3 regions of the Ensifer sp. M14 genome follow, and region 3 is predicted to be linked to each of the others. Evidence: riboswitches for the same ligand, from Rfam matches in the RefSeq annotation. Region 3 holds a riboswitch; each other region holds the start of a gene.
The links. Region 3 has a riboswitch for thiamine pyrophosphate ahead of BLJAPNOD_RS34865 (ABC transporter permease). Riboswitches for the same ligand answer to the same signal wherever they lie in the genome.

Region 1 (3,272 bases), on a different contig from region 3:
CACCGTACGCCTGAAGAGGGCCTGAGCAATGCAGCAATCCGTATGCCTCGTCGACGACGACAGCGACCTCAGGAAGGCGATGACGCAGACGCTGGAGCTTGCCGGTTTGACCGTCATGGCCTTTCCCGGCGCTGCGGAAGCGCTCGCCGTGCTCGGCCCAGACTTTGCCGGTATCGTCATTAGCGATATCCGCATGCCGGGGATCGACGGCCTGACGCTGTTTCGCCGCATCGCCGGCTTCGATCCCGACCTTCCCGTCATTTTGGTCACCGGCCACGGCGACATCCCCATGGCCGTCCAGGCCCTGCAGGACGGCGTCTACGATTTCATCCCCAAACCCTTTGCCGCCGAACGCCTGGTGCAGAGCGCGCGTCGCGCCTTGGAAAAACGCCGACTGGTGATGGAGAACCGTGCACTGAAACGCGCTGCCGAAACAGCAGGCGAAAGCCTGCCGCTGATTGGCCAGACCCCTGTCATGGAACGCTTGCGCCAGACGTTGCGACATATCGCCGACACCGACGTCGACGTGCTTGTTGCCGGCGAGACCGGCAGCGGCAAGGAAGTGGTCGCGACACTGCTGCACAAATGGAGCCGGCGCCGCGACGGGAATTTCGTGGCGCTCAACTGCGGCGCGCTGCCGGAAACGGTGATCGAAAGCGAACTCTTCGGCCACGAACAAGGTGCTTTTACCGGCGCGCTTAAGAAACGCATCGGCCGTATCGAGCATGCGAGCGGCGGCACGCTTTTCCTCGACGAAATCGAAGCCATGCCACCGGCGACGCAGGTGAAGATGCTGCGCGTGCTCGAAGCCCGCGAAATCACCCCGCTCGGCACCAATCTCGTCCGCCCCGTTGATATCCGCGTGATCGCCGCGGCCAAGATCGATCTCGGCGATCCAGCCCAACGGGGCGATTTCCGCGAGGATCTCTATTTCCGGCTGAATGTCGTCACGCTTTCGATCCCGCCATTGCGCGAGCGCCGGGACGATATCCCGCTTCTCTTTTCGCATTTCCTGACGCGGGCGGCGGAACGCTTCAAGCGCGACGTGGCGGATATCTCGCCAGCCGTGCGCCACCACCTGATGTCCCATTCCTGGCCGGGCAATGTGCGCGAGCTCTCGCATTTCGCCGAACGCGTCGCCCTTGGCGTCGAAGGTGCGCTCGGACAAGCGACCGCCAGCGCGTCCTTACCCGGCAGCGCCCTGCCCGAACGACTCGAGCGCTATGAGGCGGAAATCCTGAAAGAGGTGCTGCGGGCGCAGCGCGGCGACGTCAAGGCGACGATCGAGGCGCTCGGCATTCCGCGCAAGACCTTCTACGACAAGCTGCAGCGGCACGGCATCAACCGGGCGGACTATGCCGAGCGCCCGGCATCCGAAAAGCCTGTTCGCTAAAACATTTCCTAAGAGCGCGAAGCGGCATTTTGCCAGAAAACGCGCCAAGAGAGCATCCAAACCGGACACAGCCTGCCGCACGATCAACAGGCGAAGGCCACAACCTTCGGATTAGCGCTTGACGGCGCATCCGGATCGATGGCTATCTCACGACATTCACCAGGGGGGTCCCGTCAAGGGGCTGAGATTCTGCTGGTCGGACCGGCTTTGCCGACCGAGGCGCAGTGACCCGTTGAACCTGATCCAGTTCATACTGGCGTAGGGACGGTGCAGACATCGACGCCACGATTCCGCCATTCCCGCGGAATTTCGGGCGGACGTGTCTTTTCCTTCCGGCTTCAGAACTGGGTCTCCAACCGCAAACTTGGAGCCTCATCATGAATATTGCCACCAACCCCGCAGACCTCTCCGTCACCAAAGGCCCTCTTCCCGCCTCGAAAAAGGTCTATAAGTCAGGGACGATCCATCCCGAGATCCGCGTGCCGATGCGCGAGATTGCCCTGCACCCGACGTCGGGCGAGCCGCCGGTCACGGTCTATGATGCCTCCGGCCCCTACACCGTCGAAGACGCAAACATCCGCATCGAGGACGGCCTGCCACGACCGCGCCGCAACTGGATCATTGCGCGCGGCGATGTCGAAGCCTACGACGGACGCAGCGTTCGACCGGAGGATAACGGCTTTGCGACCGGCGAGCGGCTGACGCCGACCTTTCCCTTCCGTCACCCGCCGCTGCGCGCAACCGGCCGGCGCGCGGTGACACAGCTTGCCTATGCACGTGCCGGCATCATCACGCCGGAGATGGAGTTCGTCGCCATCCGCGAAAATATCGGTCGCGACGCCGCACGCCCCACATCGCGCGACGGCGAAAGCTTCGGCGCCCATATCCCCGATCACGTCACGGCCGAGTTCGTCCGTCAGGAGATTGCCAGCGGCCGCGCCGTGCTGCCGGCCAACATCAACCACCCGGAATCGGAACCGATGATCATCGGCCGGAACTTCCTGGTGAAGATCAACGCCAATATCGGCAATTCGGCCGTCACATCCTCAATGGCCGAGGAAGTGGAGAAGATGGTCTGGGCAACGCGCTGGGGCGCCGATACGGTCATGGACCTTTCGACCGGGCGCAACATCCACAACATCCGCGAATGGATCATCCGCAACTCGCCCGTGCCGATCGGCACCGTGCCGCTCTACCAGGCATTGGAAAAGGTCAACGGCATCGCCGAGGATCTCACATGGGAGGTCTATCGCGACACGCTGATCGAGCAGGCGGAACAGGGCGTCGACTACTTCACCATCCATGCCGGTGTCAGGCTTCATTATATTCCGCTCACCGTCGACCGCGTCACCGGCATTGTCTCGCGCGGCGGTTCGATCATGGCCAAATGGTGCCTGCACCACCACAAGGAGAGCTTTCTCTACGAGCACTTCGAAGAGATCTGCGACATCTGCCGCGCCTATGACGTCTCATTCTCGCTCGGTGACGGCCTGCGCCCCGGCTCGATTGCGGACGCCAACGACGCGGCACAATTTGCCGAGCTGGAAACGCTGGGCGAGCTGACGAAGATCGCCTGGGCCAAAGACTGCCAGGTGATGATCGAGGGACCCGGCCACGTGCCGATGCACAAGATCAAGGAAAACATGGACAAGCAGCTCGCGGTCTGCGGCGAGGCGCCGTTCTACACGCTCGGACCGCTGACGACCGACATCGCGCCCGGCTACGACCACATCACCTCAGGGATCGGTGCGGCGATGATCGGCTGGTTCGGCACCGCCATGCTCTGCTACGTGACGCCGAAGGAACATCTGGGTCTGCCCGACCGCAATGACGTGAAGACCGGGGTGATCACCTACAAGATCGCCGCTCACGCCGCAGA
Region 2 (3,272 bases), on a different contig from region 3:
CGCGCTTCTGATCGAGCGTCGCCATCTCCAGATTGGTGCCGAGCTTCACCGTTCCGGTGTCCGGCTCGATCTGGCCGGTCAGCATTTTCAACAGCGTGGTCTTGCCGGCACCATTCGGGCCGACGAGGCCGATCCGGTCGCCGCGATGCACGCGGATCGAAAACGGCGCGACGATCGTCCGCTCGCCGTAGATCTTCGTGATCTTTTCCGCCTCGATGACCAGCTTGCCGGATTCCTTGGCGTCGGACGCGCTCGCCTGGACGGAGCCCTGCGGGCCTTTGTGGCCGCGATGGCGCGAACGCATGTCCTGCAATTCGCCGAGACGGCGCATGTTGCGCTTGCGCCTTGCGGTGACACCGTAGCGCAGCCAATGCTCCTCGCGCTCGATCGCCTTGCCGAGTTTGTGCTGTTCCAGCTCTTCGGCCTCCAGCACCTCGTCGCGCCAGGCCTCGAAATGGCCGAAGCCACGATCAAGCCGGCGCGACTGGCCGCGGTCGAGCCAGACGGTCGCGGTCGAAACCTTTTCCAGGAACCGCCGGTCGTGCGAGATCAGCACCAGGGCAGACCGGCTGCGCGTCAACTCGTCTTCGAGCCATTCGATCGTCGGCAGGTCGAGATGGTTGGTCGGCTCGTCGAGCAGGAGGATATCCGGCTCGGGCGCCATCACCCGCGCGAGCGCCGCACGGCGGGCCTCGCCGCCGGAAAGCCGCGCGGGGTCCTCTTCGCCGGTCAGGCCCAGATGCTGCAGCAGATAGGCGACGCGGTAAGGATCGTCGCTCGGACCAAGGCCCGATTCCGCATAGGCCTGCACCGTGTCGTAGCCTTCGAAATCCGGCGCCTGGGGCAGGTAGCGGACCGTCGAGGACGGATGGCGGAAGACTTCGCCCGATTGTGCCTCGGCAAGGCCGGCGGCGATCTTCATCAGCGTCGACTTGCCCGAACCGTTGCGCCCGACAAGGCAGATGCGGTCCCCCGGCTCCACCTGCAGGTTGGCGCCGGCCAGAAGCGGCGTGCCCCCGAAGGTGAGGAAGATATCGTCGAGTTTCAGAATGGGAGGCGCCAAGGCTCAGGCTCCGGAAAGGTCATAGGGGCGAGCGAGAACAATCGCCCGGCCGGTGTCGAGGGAAATGCGAAGGGGACCCTCCGCAACATTGGAAACGGTGCGGGAAGACCCGAACGGCAGCGTGAAATCGGTGAGCGGATAACGCGCATTGACGATCGTAAGCCCGAAGAGATCGGTCAGTCCGAGGATGGAGAACAGGCTGCCCTTCGGCAGATCGATGTCGATCTCGCCTGCAAGCAGCGGATAGGCCTCTTCCTCGCCCGACGTCATGAACACCGGCAAGCCGCGCTCGGACAGCGCAGCCGCCTGAAGCAGGTGCAGGAAGGCATGATCGCTGCGGGATCCTCCGAGCGCACCGGCAAAGATCAAAGCTTCGGCACCGCGCGAAAGCGCCGCTTCCACGGCGATCTCGCCATCGGTCGCCGCCTTGGCGGCGGGGTAGGGCTCGCGCGGAACGCCGGCAAACTCGGCAAGCAGCGCCTCTTCGGTCGAATCGAAATCGCCGACCCAGACATCGGGCGTCACCGCCAGGGTCCGCGCATGCCGCATGCCGCCATCGGCCGCAACGAAGCGGCTGCCTACAAGCTGGCGCGCAAGGCGATCGGTGGGGGTGAGTGCACCGCCGAGCAGAATGGTGAAGGTGGATCGGGCCATGGCAAAGCCCATAGCGCAAAGGCACGGCCAAGGAAAAGCAAGAAAACCGAACAGGGCCGCTATCTGGCGATTTTGCGTTGATGTCATCAGGCTTCGCAGCATTGGCGGGCGTCGGGCTGCTGGATACCGGCGTTCAAACTTCGCTTGCCATCAAACCGTCACGGCGGTAAATCTCTACCCGCTCTAACGGGGTGCCTTCCGACCGCATGCGGCCGAAGGCTGAGAGGCGTTTAACGCCAACCCGCGGAACCTGATCCGGCTCATACCGGCGGAGGGATTAGACGCGATCGGATCGATACGCCCTTTTCCCATGCAACATTATTTTTAGGGAGAGGTGCCTGCCATGTCCAAATCATCGCAACTGAAGTTCCTTAGCCGGCTAGCGCTTGCCGCAACGGCAAGCCTCGTCTTCGCGGCCAATGCCGTAGCCGCCGAAAAGACGCTGACCGTCTACACCTATGAAAGCTTCATCACCGAATGGGGCCCGGGCGCCAAGATCGCCGAAGCCTTTGAAAAGACCTGCGAATGCAAGGTCACCTATGTCGGCGTCGCCGATGGTGTCGAGCTGTTGACCCGTCTGAAGCTCGAGGGTGCCGCCTCCAAGGCCGACATCGTGCTCGGCCTCGATACCAACCTGGTTGCCGAGGCCAAGGCCACCGGTTTCTTCGCGCCGCACGGCATCGAGGCCGAAGGCGTCAAGGTGCCCGGCGATTTCTCAGACGACACCTTCCTTCCCTATGATTACGGCCATTTCGCCGTGGTCTACGACACCCAGGCCCTGAAGACGCCGCCGAAGAGCCTCAAGGACCTGGTCGAAGGCGACCCGTCGCAGAAGATCGTCATCGAGGATCCGCGCACATCGACGCCGGGTCTCGGCCTGCTTCTGTGGGTCAAGACCGTCTATGGCGACGAAGCCGGTGCCGCCTGGGCCAAGCTCAAGGACCGTGTGCTGACCGTGACACCGGGTTGGTCGGAAGCCTATGGCCTCTTCACCAAGGGCGAAGCGCCGATGGTGCTCTCCTACACCACGTCTCCCGCCTACCACATGGTGGCTGAGAACACCGACCGCTACCAGGCGGCCGAATTCTCGGAAGGTCACTACATCCAGATCGAAGTCGCCGGCATGACCAAGAACGCCCAGGAGCCGGAACTTGCCAAGCAGTTTCTCGGCTTCATGACCGGTCCGGAGTTCCAGTCGATCATCCCGACCACCAACTGGATGATGCCGGTCGCCGCCACCAAGGAGCCGCTGCCGGACGCTTTCGGCAAGCTGGTCAATCCGGCAAAAACCTTCCTGCTGCCATCGGAAGAGGTCGCGGCCAACCGCAAGGCCTGGATCGACGAGTGGCTCGCCGCCATGAGCAAGAACTGAAGCGCGCTTGTTCGCGCCAGCCGAAAACAGGATCACCATCACCGCCGGGGCCCTGAGCCTCGGCGGCATCCTGCTGTTTGTCTGCCTGGCGATTGCAGCGCTTCTGTTCCAGAGCGGCGACTTCGGCAATGGCGTACTGTTCGACGCTTATATTTGGCGGGTAACCCGCTTCACATTGCTTCA
Region 3 (3,272 bases):
TCGCAATGCACGGGATCAACGATCCACGGCTTGTGGGCGCCGCGCGCAACGGCTGTTGCCAGGCGGATCGCCGCGCGCCGCACTTCATCAAGCGTGCCGAGATTGACGACGAGCGCATCGGCGCGCCGGGCAAAGGCCTCGACCTCTTCTGTCGATGATGTCATGGAGGGGATCGCGCCAAGCGCCGCGAGGCCATCCGCCACGAACTTCTGCACCACCGTGTTCATCACGCAGTGTACACGGGGACGTTGTCGCCGGACACGCGCCAGCAATGCAGCAGCATTTTCCACGAATCCTGTTTCGCCCGTCATCGGATTTCCACCGCGATATCGTCGACATCAGGTGCCTGGCTGATCAGTCCGCTTTCAGCAAGGAACTTTCCAAACCGCTCGTAGCGGCCACGATCAAGTGCCGCCGGCCTTTTGGCGAAGCGCGGCAGGGTGTCGGTGAATGCTCTGCGGTTGAGCTCGTCATCGAGGTTTGGATAGGCCTTGACGAAAAGCTTCCAGGCTTCGTCAGGGTGGTTGGTGAGGAAAATTGCCCCCCTCTCCACCGCGGCAAGGAAGAGCGGCAAGCGCCCGTCGCCAACCTTTGCCTTGTCGGCAACGAAGACGAGCTCGTCATAAACCGGCACGCCATGCTCTTCGGGGAAGAATGACCGGCCTTCATGTCCCTCGATACGCATCTGTGTCTGCTCGAAATTCCTGAAGCCGCCGATCGTCGCATCGACCTTGCCAGCGATCAGCGACGGCGACAGGGCGAAGTTGACGTTGATGAGTTCGACGTCCTCCTTCTTCAGACCGGCCGAGGCAAGCATTCGGCCGAGCATCGCATCCTCGAAACCGGAGACGGAGAAGCCGATCTTCTTGCCCTTCAGATCGGCAAGGCTGCGGATCGGACCGTCGTCAAGGACGGTGACGGTGTTGAGCGGTGTCTCGACCAGAGTACCCACGCGAACGAGCGGCAGACCGGCGGCATGATCAAGGTAAAGGTTCGGCTGATAGTGTACGCCGATATCAGCCTGCCCTGCTGCAATGAGACGTGGCACGCTGGAGGGATCGGCCGGGGGGATGAGCTCGACATCGAGCCCCCCCTTTTCGAACAGGCCGAGTTCTTTGGCGACGACGATCGGGGCGTGGTCCGGATTGACGAACCACTCCAGCATCACTGTCAGTTTTTCTGCGGCCATTGCTGAGCCGGTTGAAAGGACGACGCCGAACGCAAAGCTGGCGGAAATCAGAAATTTGCGAATCATTATGTTATGAACTCTCCCAGTTGATCTCGGATATTCAGGTTTCTCGCGCCCAGTGCGCGAGTGGACGTGTTGCCTCATCGACGAGAAGCCTGAGGCCGACGGCGAGAACGGCAAGAATGGCCATCGCGGCGAAGACGACATCGGTCTGCATGCGGGCATTTGCCTGGACGATCACAAAGCCAAGGCCGGCCGAGGCGCCGACCCATTCGCCGACAACGGCGCCAAGCGGAGCCAAGGGCGCAGCGACACGCAGGCCCGTAACAAGCCCCGGCAACGCCAATGGCAACCGCACGAGCCGCAACGCCTGCCAATGGCTTGCCTTGGTGAGCGCCACGGCATCAAGGATCTGCGTATCGGTACGGCGCAAACCGTCCGAGAATGCCGAAACAACGGGAAAGAAGATGATGATGGCCGTCATCACGATCTTCGAGACCATGCCGAAGCCAAACCACAGCACCAGCAAGGGCGCTATGACGAAGACGGGAAAGGCTTGGAGGACAAGCACGAAGGGCCAGACGAGTTTTCCGAGCCGCGGAAAAGCCGCCAGGCCAATTGCTGTCGCCACACCGAACACCGAGCCGGCCGCGAGACCGGCCAGCATTTCGGCGATTGTCACAAGGCTCTGTTCAAGCAAAAATGCTCGCTGCCGTGCAAACACAGCCAGCACCTCAAGCGGCGTTGGCAGCAGATAGCCCGGTAGCGAAAAAACAAACACCGAGGCCTGCCAAAGGACAGCAAGTCCAACAAGGCTACGAACAAATGTGAAAGCTACGCGCATCGCCGGTCAACCGACGCGGCAACCCGGGCGAAACGCGGATCCGCCATCCGGCGGAAACTGGCAAAACACAGCATCGATCGATCTCCAGACAAAACATCACGGAGATCCAGGTGAAAGCGAAAACGCGATTAGTTTGCCGAATGCGGCTCTTTTCCCGTTCCTACGCCGGCATGACCCGGATCAGGTTCAAGGGTCCGGCTCACCGCCATCTCAGCACAGAATAGTGCTCCCCTCGGAATGAGGCATTTCTAATTGTTAAATGAACGATGTCAATAGTCGTGACGATTGTCATTGTGCGCCCGACGCTCATCTCTCGCGCCGCGGCAAATTGATGTGCTAGTAGATGGACATCCCGCTCCGATTTTACACTGCGCCTATATGGAGGCGCCAAGGCACTCCATTGCTTCAACGCCCTCAAGCAAAAATGATACGCAGGAAGTGCTCGCTGTTATAGCAAAATCCACCCTAAGCATTCAATCTATGCGCGTGCGTTTCATGCGTCGCGCAGGGCACCGGCTGCAACCAAGAGGCTCATCAACCACCTTTCACAACCGACTTCGCAACCGAGTCAAGGGCCAGCAGCTTTTCGAGCAGCCGCGGCATATCCTTCAGATGCACCATATTGGGGCCGTCCGACGGCGCGTTGTCGGGATCCTCGTGGGTTTCGACGAACAGGCCGGCGATGCCAACGGCAACGGCCGCACGCGACAGCGTCTCGACGAACTCGCGCTGGCCGCCGGTCGAGCCGCCCTGCCCGCCGGGCTGCTGCACCGAGTGGGTGGCGTCAAAGACGACGGGGGCACCGAGCGAAGCCATGATCGGCAGCGACCGCATGTCGGACACCAGCGTGTTGTAGCCGAAGGACGCGCCGCGTTCGCACAGAAGAATGTTGGGATTGCCACTTTCCGTGAACTTGGCGAGCACGTTCTTCATGTCCCAAGGCGCCAGGAACTGGCCCTTCTTGACGTTGATGGTGCGGCCGGTCTTGGCGGCGGCCACCAACAGGTCGGTCTGGCGCGACAGGAAGGCAGGGATCTGCAGAATGTCGACAGTCGGGGCGACCAGAGCGCACTGCTCCTCGGTGTGGACATCGGTCAGTACCGGGAAGCCGAACTCCTTCTTGAGATCGGCAAAGACCTCCATCGCCTTGTCGAGGCCAATGCCGCGCTTGCCCGAAAGCGACGTGCGGTTGGCCTTGTCGAAGGACGACTTGTAGACGAGGCCGATATCGAGCGACTT

Region 1: it holds a riboswitch for thiamine pyrophosphate, as region 3 does, so the genes downstream of both, thiC (phosphomethylpyrimidine synthase ThiC) here and BLJAPNOD_RS34865 (ABC transporter permease) in region 3, are expected to answer to the same signal.
Region 2: it holds a riboswitch for thiamine pyrophosphate, as region 3 does, so the genes downstream of both, thiB (thiamine ABC transporter substrate binding subunit) here and BLJAPNOD_RS34865 (ABC transporter permease) in region 3, are expected to answer to the same signal.

The regions. Positions count from the first base shown of each region.
Region 1 covers NZ_QJNR01000014.1:321,364-324,635, reverse strand. The annotation lists gene BLJAPNOD_RS30090 (sensor histidine kinase) at 1-25, shown strand, start outside; gene BLJAPNOD_RS30085 (sigma-54 dependent transcriptional regulator) at 29-1,393, shown strand; TPP riboswitch at 1,545-1,676, shown strand; gene thiC (phosphomethylpyrimidine synthase ThiC) at 1,771-3,272, shown strand, end outside.
Region 2 covers NZ_QJNR01000004.1:753,449-756,720, reverse strand. The annotation lists gene BLJAPNOD_RS03675 (ABC-F family ATP-binding cassette domain-containing protein) at 1-1,063, opposite strand, end outside; gene BLJAPNOD_RS03670 (thiamine diphosphokinase) at 1,067-1,717, opposite strand; TPP riboswitch at 1,895-2,011, shown strand; gene thiB (thiamine ABC transporter substrate binding subunit) at 2,061-3,089, shown strand; gene thiP (thiamine/thiamine pyrophosphate ABC transporter permease ThiP) at 3,121-3,272, shown strand, end outside.
Region 3 covers NZ_QJNR01000018.1:498,216-501,487, forward strand. The annotation lists gene BLJAPNOD_RS34855 (hydroxyethylthiazole kinase) at 1-311, opposite strand, end outside; gene BLJAPNOD_RS34860 (ABC transporter substrate-binding protein) at 308-1,189, opposite strand; gene BLJAPNOD_RS34865 (ABC transporter permease) at 1,290-2,033, opposite strand; TPP riboswitch at 2,174-2,276, opposite strand; gene kdsA (3-deoxy-8-phosphooctulonate synthase) at 2,568-3,272, opposite strand, start outside.